Regions from separate parts of the Paenibacillus dendritiformis genome, predicted to be linked through region 3. Evidence: riboswitches for the same ligand, from Rfam matches in the RefSeq annotation. Region 3 holds a riboswitch; each other region holds the start of a gene.
What was found. Region 3 has a riboswitch for S-adenosylmethionine ahead of L6439_RS21865 (methionine ABC transporter ATP-binding protein). Riboswitches for the same ligand answer to the same signal wherever they lie in the genome.

Region 1: it holds a riboswitch for S-adenosylmethionine, as region 3 does, so the genes downstream of both, L6439_RS05620 (methionine ABC transporter ATP-binding protein) here and L6439_RS21865 (methionine ABC transporter ATP-binding protein) in region 3, are expected to answer to the same signal.
Region 2: it holds a riboswitch for S-adenosylmethionine, as region 3 does, so the genes downstream of both, metA (homoserine O-acetyltransferase MetA) here and L6439_RS21865 (methionine ABC transporter ATP-binding protein) in region 3, are expected to answer to the same signal.

Annotation. Positions count from the first base shown of each region.
Region 1 covers NZ_AP025344.1:1,275,895-1,279,169, forward strand. The annotation lists gene L6439_RS05610 (UbiD family decarboxylase) at 1-798, shown strand, start outside; gene L6439_RS05615 (Cthe_2314 family HEPN domain-containing protein) at 814-1,515, shown strand; SAM riboswitch class I at 1,587-1,737, shown strand; gene L6439_RS05620 (methionine ABC transporter ATP-binding protein) at 1,865-2,890, shown strand; gene L6439_RS05625 (methionine ABC transporter permease) at 2,890-3,275, shown strand, end outside.
Region 2 covers NZ_AP025344.1:4,662,406-4,665,680, forward strand. The annotation lists gene L6439_RS20610 (aminotransferase class V-fold PLP-dependent enzyme) at 1-263, opposite strand, end outside; gene metA (homoserine O-acetyltransferase MetA) at 263-1,204, opposite strand; SAM riboswitch class I at 1,321-1,473, opposite strand; gene corA (magnesium/cobalt transporter CorA) at 1,978-2,913, shown strand; gene L6439_RS20625 (HRDC domain-containing protein) at 3,005-3,275, opposite strand, start outside.
Region 3 covers NZ_AP025344.1:4,927,914-4,931,188, forward strand. The annotation lists gene L6439_RS21860 (S9 family peptidase) at 1-835, shown strand, start outside; SAM riboswitch class I at 907-1,018, shown strand; gene L6439_RS21865 (methionine ABC transporter ATP-binding protein) at 1,132-2,136, shown strand; gene L6439_RS21870 (methionine ABC transporter permease) at 2,138-2,797, shown strand; gene L6439_RS21875 (MetQ/NlpA family ABC transporter substrate-binding protein) at 2,851-3,275, shown strand, end outside.

The DNA of each region.
Region 1 (3,275 bases), 2.9 Mb from region 3:
GAGTATCTGGTCAAATTGCTGTCACCGGCCTTCCCGATGGTCATGCCGAGCGTGCGCAAGGTGCATCCTTATCCGGAGACGGGAGTCCATTCGCTGGCCGCCGCCGTCGTCCGCGAGAGCTATTCGCGCGAGGCGATGCTGAGCGGCTTCCGGATTCTCGGAGAAGGCCAGCTCAGCCTCACCAAATTCCTGATGCTCACTGATCAGGATGTCGATCTGGACAATTTCGCGCAGCTGATGGAGAACGTATTGGAGCGCTTCCAACCGGAGTCGGATCTGTATGTGCTGAACAATACGTCCCATGATACGCTCGATTATACCGGGCACAAGCTGAACCATGGCAGCAAGGGCATATTGCTGGGTGTCGGCGAGCCGGTCCGCGAGCTCCCGCATACGTACGAGGGGGGACCGATCGACGAAATAACGGATGTGGCCGTGTTCTGCCGCGGCTGCCTGACGATGTCCGGAGCGTCCTATGAGGCCGAGCCGCAGCTGGCGCAACGGCTGATGGAGCGGTTGGCCGATCAGGAGACGCCTTGGCCGCTCGTCTTCCTGGTGGACGATGCGCAAGTGGCCCGCACGCAGCTCTCTTTCCTGTGGACGGTGTTCACCCGCTTCAACCCTGCTTCTGATATATACGCGCGGATGGAAGTCCGAAATCACCACATTGCGTATCAACTGCCGATTGTTATCGATGCGCGCATGAAGCCGGGCTACCCGGACGAATTGTTCCCGCGGGAAGATATCGTGCAACGGGTTGACGATCGTTGGAAAGACTATTTCCCGAACGGATACTAATCGGGGGTGGTCGCGATGCTGCGAAGCCTGTTCGGGGAAGAGCCCCGCAGGGACGAAGGCGCGTTGAAGGAAGCGATGGAGGCGATAGACCGCTATCTGTCGCATGTAAGGAAGCAGATGGACAACGGCGGGGATCCGGGTCACTACTGGCGCAAAATCGAAATCTGGACGGTCGGGCTTCGCACGTCGCTCGATGAGCTGGAGGAGAGCATCTATGCCTCCGGCAAGTATGCGGAGCGGGTGACGAAGAAGTACCAGGATGATATGAATGATAATGAGCTGGATGATTATTACCGTCACGTTTACTTTTATAAAAATGCATTCATCCGCATCTTCTCGATCCTGGACAAGCTGGGGACGCTTTTGAATGAGGTGCTGCGGCTGGAGACGGAGGAAATGAAGCCGTTTTTCTCTTACTTCACGGTGCTCCGCCGCCTGCACTTGACAGGCAGGCATCCGCGTCTTACCGACAAGCTGTCCGGTCTGAAGCAGCTTCATGGAGAAGCGATGCAGCGCTTGCGCAAGCGCCGCAATACCGAGATTCATTATATGAATGCGGAGATGCAGGACGATCTGTGGCAGCGGCACCGGAGCTTGAACAGCAAGCTGCGGCTGGAGGATATCCAGGCGAACATGAACGATGTGGAAGAAGGCATGCAGATGGTGTGCGGCGCGCTTACCGCTTCGTTCCGCGCGATCGTTACCCTGGAAAAATGAAACGTAAGGTAAAAAAAGTCAATTGACAATACCCGAGTAATATCATATACTTTGAATAATTTCATAACGATTTCTTATCAAGAGTGGCGGAGGGACAGGCCCTGTGAAGCCCGGCAACCGATCCTGCAACCCGTATTTGCTCGCAGCTTACCGCTGCCGCAAGATTGCAGGATGTCAATGGTGCTAATTCCTTCAGAACGGATAAGTTCTGGCAGATAAGAAAGGGCGCTAACCCATCTGGAATGAAGAAGTATGAGACAGCCCCCTTTTGGCATCTGCCAAGAGGGGGCTTTTGGCGTGAATATACAGAGATACGGGTCACCGCTAATTAGGAAGGGGAAAACTATCATTGATTCGTCTGGAGCATATCAGCAAACAATATGAAGCCAAAGGGAAGCTGTCCGGACCTCTCGCATTGAATGATGTCAGTTTGACGATAGAGCAAGGGGAAATTTTCGGCATTATCGGCCACTCCGGGGCCGGCAAGAGCACGCTGCTGCGCAGCATCAACCTGCTGGAGCGCCCGACCTCCGGGAAGGTGTTCGTGGATCAGGTGGACATGATGAAGCTGTCGAAGCGGGAGCTGCAGGAGCAGCGCAGCAAGATCGGCATGATTTTTCAGCATTTTAATCTGCTGTCCTCGGCGACCGTGTTCGACAATATCGCTTTCCCGCTGCGGCTGCAGAACACGCCTGCCGCCCAAGTGAAGGCGAAGGCGGATGAATTAATCCGTCTCGTCGGACTGGAGGAGCACCGCAATAAATATCCGGCGCAGCTGTCCGGGGGACAGAAGCAGAGAGTCGGCATTGCGCGCGCGCTGGCCAACGATCCGAAGGTGCTGCTCTGCGACGAAGCGACCTCCGCGCTCGATCCGCAGACGACGCAATCGATTCTGGAGCTGCTGCTCGATATTAACCGCCGCTTCGGCATCACGATCGTGCTCATCACCCATGAGATGCATGTCATTCAAGCGATATGCGATCGGGTCGCCGTCATTCATGCCGGCCAGATTGCGGAGCAGGGCAAGGTGGTCGACGTCTTCCTGAAGCCGCAGCATCCGGTGACGAGGGAGTTCATTATGGAGGAGCGCCATGACGCCGACCTGCAGCCGTGGATGGCCTTCCAGGGGCAGGCAGGCGACCATTCGCGCGTCGTCAAGATCAATTACTTGGGCGATGTCACTTATGAGCCCGTGCTGCAAACCGTCCTCACCGAAGCGGGTGTCCGCTTCACGATACTGCAGGGCACGATATCGCGCATGAAGGATATACCATACGGACAATTGGTCGTTCGTCTGGACGGCGGCCTGCCGGATGTCGAGCGTTCGCTCTCCGCGCTGAAGGATAGAGGACTTGAAGTGGAGGTGATCGCGTAATGAAGGATCTCGATTTCTCCAAAATCAACTGGGATGAGCTCGGTACGGCGACAAGCGACACGCTGGCGATGATGCTGTTCTCCGTGCTGTTCACGATCGTAATCGGGCTTCCGCTCGGCGTGCTGCTTTATTTGACGGGAAAATCAAAAGGAACGGCCGGAAGAACCGTATATTTCGGGGTCTCTTTTATCGTTAATATTTTGCGTTCCGCGCCATTCGTTATCTTGATGATTGCACTCATTCCAGTTACTCGGATGATCGTCGGCACCTCGATCGGGGTCGAAGGCACGATTCCGCCGCTCGTTATCGCGGCTGCGCCTTTCTTCGCCCGCCTGGTGGAGACCTCGCTGCGCGAGGTGGACCGCGGCGTCATCGAAGCCGCGCA
Region 2 (3,275 bases), 270 kb from region 3:
GTCTGTATCGCCGCCATGCCCGAGCTGCAGGCGAAGCCGGCATCGCCCTGCTCCAGGGCGGCTGCCGCTTCCTCCAGCACGGTACGCGTCGGATTCTTCGTACGGATATAATCGAACCCCGTGCTCTCTCCCAATCTCGGATGACGATAGGCGGTAGCTTGGTAAATCGGATAATTAACGGCTCCTGTCGCCGGATCGTGAACCGACCCGATCTGGGCCAAGCGGCTTTCCATGCGGTAATCGGCTTCGTTGCGCTGCACCATTATACGTTGGCCCCTTCCTTACGCAATACGGCATTGCCCAGTTCGTACGGCGTCTCCTGATAGACATAGTAGTTCAGCCAGTTCGAGAACAACAGATTGGCGTGGGCGCGCCACGACGAACGCGGCTGGCGTGACGGATCGTTGTTCGGGAAATAATTGACCGGCAGATCCATCTCCATCCCTTTGGCGATATCCCGATCGTACTCCCATTTCAACGTGCAAGGGTCGTACTCGGAATGTCCGGTCACGAAAATATGCTTCCCGTCCCGCGTCGCCACGAGATAGACGCCCGCCTCTTCCGACTCGGCGAGAATATCCAGCTCAGGCACCCGCTCCACGTCCTCGCGGCGAATCTCCGTATGCCGGGACTGGGGCACGAGGAATACGTCGTCGAAGCCGCGCGTCAGCTTCACATTGTCCTTGGTGGTACAGTGCGGATAGACGCCGAATATTTTGCGCTCAAGCGGATATTTCGGAATGCCGTAATGGAAGTACAAGCCGGCCTGGGAAGCCCAGCAAATATGGAACGTGGACGTTACGTTGGCGGAAGACCACTCCATAATGCCGCACAGCTCGTTCCAATACGTCACTTCCTCGAATTCCATTTGCTCGACCGGCGCCCCCGTAATGATCATGCCGTCGAATTGCTGTCCTTGGATTTCATCGAAAGTCTTATAGAATGAGGACAAATGCTCGGCGGATGTATTTTTGGATGTGTGCGTCGCTGGATGAAGCAGCGTCACATCCACTTGCAGCGGCGTATTGCCTATGAGGCGCAGCAGTTGCGTCTCGGTCGTCTCTTTCGTCGGCATCAGGTTGAGGATCACAATTCGCAAGGGACGAATATCTTGGTGATACGCGCGGGTTTCGTCCATGACGAATATATTCTCCTGAGACAATATTTCTTTGGCCGGCAAATGATCGGGAATCTTGATCGGCATGACGCTCTCCTCCTTCATAAATCCATCATAATGTGGTTGTCGCTTGCGGGATAAGGGTACAAAAAAACCTTTCCCGACATTCGAGAAAGGTTGTGCATTTCCAGATTCATGCGCCTCTCTCATCTGTCAGCAGCAGTCCTCTGACCGCTACCGCAAGAATTAGCACCGTGCACGCGGCAGATACGTCCTTGAATGCAAGAACGGCTCTGCGCATCTGGCCGGTTGCCGGGTTTCATCGGGCTTGTCCCTCCACCTGCTCTTGATAAGATTGCTAACATTTCATATTCGATTGCAGTCCCGGGAAGCTGAACAGGACTTGGTAATAATTTAAAGGCAAGACGAGCCAGAAGTCAAGAGGAAAATCACCTTTTGCTCCTTCCGGCATATCGTATTCCATGTACGCCGCAGCGAACCGATTTTGTCTTGAAAAAAGGACGTGCCGAGCGGTATACTTAACAGGTGCCTGAGCGGCACAGTTGTCATAAAGTTCGAAGATTATCGTAAATCATTTCAAATTGGGGTGAATTTCGGATGGATGGCGACCCGAGGCAATGCCGAGGTACGAACGGACAACCGAATAAGGCGATTCGGCGGGACTCCGTGCAGCTTGACGGCTGTTGCGTTCTGTCATTATGCCCATCCCCGAGCGTCATGCGCGGATAAATGCCGTGCCCTGGGGTCTACGGCTCTCATCTGCATCTGCCCTGCACGAATCGTCTAAGTAGACGAAGCAAGCTGCCGCATCGGATATGCGGCCGAAGGGGAGATTGGCAATGAAAATCCGTCTAGTAAACGAAGGCGTCTTCACGCCGGTGGATGATATACAGATGACACTCGCTCCGCCGGAGAACGGCTTCTATTGGTTAGATGCCGATTTGGAAGATCTGGTCGAGCTGCAGCCCTTGTTCTCCATACATGATCTCGCGGTCGAGGACTGTATGAGCGAAGAAGAGCAGCGGCCCAAAATCGAAATCTATGAAAATCATTATTTCATCGTGCTGAATAGCATCCGCTTCGACGATGAGGAAATATTTCTGCGGGCCCTGAATATCTTTCTCGGCAAACACTTCATCATCACCGTGACGAAGCAGAAAATCAATGAATTGCGCATGGTCAAGCCGATGCTGTGGGAGCAGCAGGTGAGCTCGGCCGACCGCATGCTGTATCACTTGCTCGATCTGGTGGTGGATAACTACTTCTCGGTAGCCGATCGGATCGAAGCCAAGATCGACACCTTGGAGGAAGAACTGATCGTCAGCGCCAAGAAGGCCCACCTGAACGAAATCATTAGTCTTCGCAGCGAGATTCTATGGCTCAAAAAAGGATTGGCGCCGCAAAAAGAAGTGCTGCTGGTCCTCTACCGCAAGGATCTCCGTCTCATCGACGATGATCTGCAGAAGTATTTCCGGGATATCTATGAAAATGCGGTCAAAGTCTCCGAGACGTTCGAGACCTTCCGCGATCTGATGGGCAACTTGCGAGAATCGTATCAGCTCAGCATCGCGAACCGGGCGAACGACATCATGCGCGTATTTACCGCGATTACGACGATTTTCATGCCGCTGACGCTCATTACCGGCATCTACGGAATGAACTTCGATTATATTCCATTCATGGACTGGGCCTACGGCTCGCTTTATATTATCGGCTTTATGCTCATACTCGGTGCCCTGATGTTCTACTTGTTCCGCAAAAAGGACTGGATATAAAAGGTTCCGCAAGTGGCCTTTATATGATACAGGTTGGTTTCCAAGCCCGCCTCCCCCAACAAGGGAGGCGGGCTTGTTCCCGCTCTCCCGCTTACCCGGCCTGAGCCTGCCGCGCCTCCCGGCTCTTCCGTCTGCGGTGCAGAAGCCGGAGGAAGCGTATCCGTTCATAGTTGGTCTGCAGCTCGGAAGCCGGCAGTTCCAGCGCCGCTTCGCCGAACGCCTTGATATAGATCGGCTTGATGTACTCGTCCCCCAATTCAATGAGGGCCGACTCAACCGCTTCGCGTTCGGCGGGAGGCATCGAAGCCAGTTCCTCTTCGGCCAGCCGCTCAAAGGCGCCGCCTTCCTTCGCAATCTTCTCG
Region 3 (3,275 bases):
CGCGGATGGAGAGACGGATCTGTACGGCATTCTGGTCCCTCCCGCATCCCGCGAACCGGGGCGGAAGTATCCGCTGATTGACTATTTCTATGGCGGGCCCCAGCTTCTCAATACGCCGAAGTCGTTCCTGTTCGAGGCCCCCCTTGATTTCTCCGGCGGCGCCCAATCGTTCGCCCAGCTCGGCTTCGCCGCGATCGTGATGGACGGGACGGGGACGCCGTACCGCTCGAAGGCGTTCCATGACACGTCCGACGGCAGGCTGGAGCATGCGGCCGGATTGGCCGATCATGCCGCCGCCATCCCGCAGCTGGCCGAACGCTACCCGTTCATCGATCCGGAGCGCGTCGGCATCTGGGGCGTCTCCGGAGGCGGCTACGGCTCGGCCCGGGCCATCCTGACCTATCCCGACGTCTATTCCGTCGCCGTCTCGGGGGCCGGCAATCACGATCAGCGCGCCTACATTGCGGCATGGGGCGAGCGCTTCCAGGGGCTGCCCGGCAAAGAACATCCGGGGCGGTACGCCCGTCAGGACAACGCCCGACTGGCGGCCAATCTGAAGGGCAAGCTGCTGCTCGCGCACGGCGATATGGATGACAACGTCCATATCGCCCATACGATGCAGCTCGTCGATGCGCTGATTCGGGCGAACAAGGACTTCGATCTGCTCATCATGCCGAACGTCAATCACAGCATTCAGTCCAACCGCTATTTCATCCGGCGCAAATGGGATTATTTCGTGAAGCATCTGCTCGGGGCCGAACCGCCCGCCCAGTATGAGATCGCGCCGGAGGCGCAGCATGCGGCCGCAGAGGCCGCTCCGCCTATTCCCGACTAATCCTATGAAAATAAAATTGACAACCGCCGCAATCCTGTGTATGATTCTCACATGACAATTTCATTTTCTTGACCTTATCAAGAGCGACTGAGGGAATAGGCCCTATGACGTCCGGCAACCTTACCCATTTGCGGTAAAAGGTGCTAAATCCTACAGAATGCGCGGCATTCTGAGAGATAAGTGGTTCCTAGCGATGCAATGCAGCCTCTTTCTCTCCTGAAAGAGGCTTTTTTCATTCGCTGGAATGGATGCCGGACGAACGGGCCGATACAGATGGACATTGGAGTGTGAGAGAGATGATAGAGATAAGGAATCTCGTCAAGGAGTACCGGAGCAAGACGGGAACGGTCGTCGGTGTCGATCATGTCTCGCTGCATATCGAGAAGGGCGACATCTACGGCATCATCGGGCGAAGCGGAGCGGGCAAAAGCTCCCTGCTGCGCTGCATCAATCTGCTGGAGCAGCCGAGCTCGGGCAGCATCCTCGTCGACGGCGTCGATCTGACCAAGCTGCAGGGCGAGCAGCTCCGTCAGGCCCGGTTGAAAATCGGGATGATCTTTCAACATTTTCACCTGATTCGATCCAAGACGGTCTACGAGAACATCGCCTTCGCGCTCAAGGCGAACCGGACATCCAAGGCGGATATCGAAGCGCGCGTGACCGAGCTGCTGGAGATGGTCGGCTTGGCCGACAAGCGCGACGTCTATCCTTCGCAGCTGAGCGGCGGCCAGAAGCAGCGGGTGGGCATCGCCAGAGCTCTCGCGAACGATCCGCATGTGCTGCTCTGCGACGAGGCGACATCCGCGCTCGACCCGGAGACGACTCAGTCCATCCTCGACCTGCTGCAAAAGATCAACCGTGAATGGAAGCTGACGATCGTGCTGATTACCCATGAGATGGAAGTCGTCAAGGCGATCTGCGATCGGATGGCGGTCATGCAGAACGGCCGCGTCGTCGAGGAGGGACCTGTCTATGATATCTTTGCGAATCCGCAGCATCCGATGACCCGCTCCTTCATCAGCAGCCTGTTCCAATTCGAGCTGCCCGACCGCTTGCTCCGGAACGGCGCCGGCACCGTCGTCAAGGTTCACTTCGTCGCCCCGCAGGCGGAGGAAGCCGTCATTACCGATATGCTGAAGAGGTTCGACGTCATGGGCAATATCCTGCATGGCAAAATCGAATATATCCATGATGCGCCCCTCGGCATCCTTATCCTGGAGCTGAACGGCGACCCGGCCGAAGTCCGGCGGGCCATGGATTATATCGCATCGCGAACGCACCGACTGGAGGTAATCAGATAAGATGGACTCCCTCATACAGATCCTGCCCGATCTGTACAAGGCGTTTTTTCAGACCTTGTATATGGTGGGCATCTCATTAGTTGCCGCTTTAATTCTGGGTCTTCCTATTGGAATAATATTATTTGTGACGGATAAAGGACTGTTCCTGGAAAACCGCCTGACCCGCGTGATCCTGGGCTTCTTCGTCAACATGATCCGGTCGATTCCGTTCATCATCCTGCTCGTCACGCTGCTGCCGCTGACGAAGCTGATCGCCGGCACCACCATCGGCCCGACGGCCGCATCCGTCTCGTTATCGGTTGCCGCTGTCCCGTTCTTCGCCCGGCTCGTCGAGACCGCGCTGCGCGAGATCGACAAGGGCGTCATCGAAGCGGCGGTGTCGATCGGGGCCACGCCGTGGATGATCATCAAGGATGTGCTGCTTCCCGAAGCGAAGCCCGGCATCGTCCAGGGGATCAACATCACGGCCATCAGTCTTGTGGCCTACTCGGCCATGGCCGGGACGATCGGCGGAGGCGGCATCGGCGATCTGGCGATCCGCTTCGGGTACTACCGCTATGACAATATGGTCATGTTCACCACCGTCATCATCCTTATCTGCCTTGTGCAGCTCATTCAATATGCCGGCGATTTCGCGGCCAAAAAGGTAGACAAGCGCTAACGCAAGCTAACGGAGGCTTCAACATCATTTCACATATTATGGAGGGTATCATCATGAAAAAGACAGTCATTCTTCTCTCGCTTATCCTGACATTCGGCCTGCTGGCCGCCTGCGGCAGCGGTTCGTCCTCCAGCGGCGGGGACAATGCGAAGCAGGAGGAGAGCAGAACGTTGAAGTTCGGGGCCACCGCAGGCCCATACAGCGATATGCTGACGAAGGCGATCAAGCCGATTATGGAGAAAAAAGGCTATACGATCGAAATCGTCGAATTCGGAGATTACGTGCAGCCGAATCTGGCGCTGTCCAACGGCGATCTGGACGCAAACCTGTTCCAGCACAAAATCTATATGGATAACTTCGCCAAGGAGAACAAGCTAGAGCTGACCGATCTGATCGCCGTACCGACGGCGCCGATGGGCATCTACTCCTCGAAATACAACTCGCTCGACGAGATCGCCGAGGGCAGCACCGTCGCGCT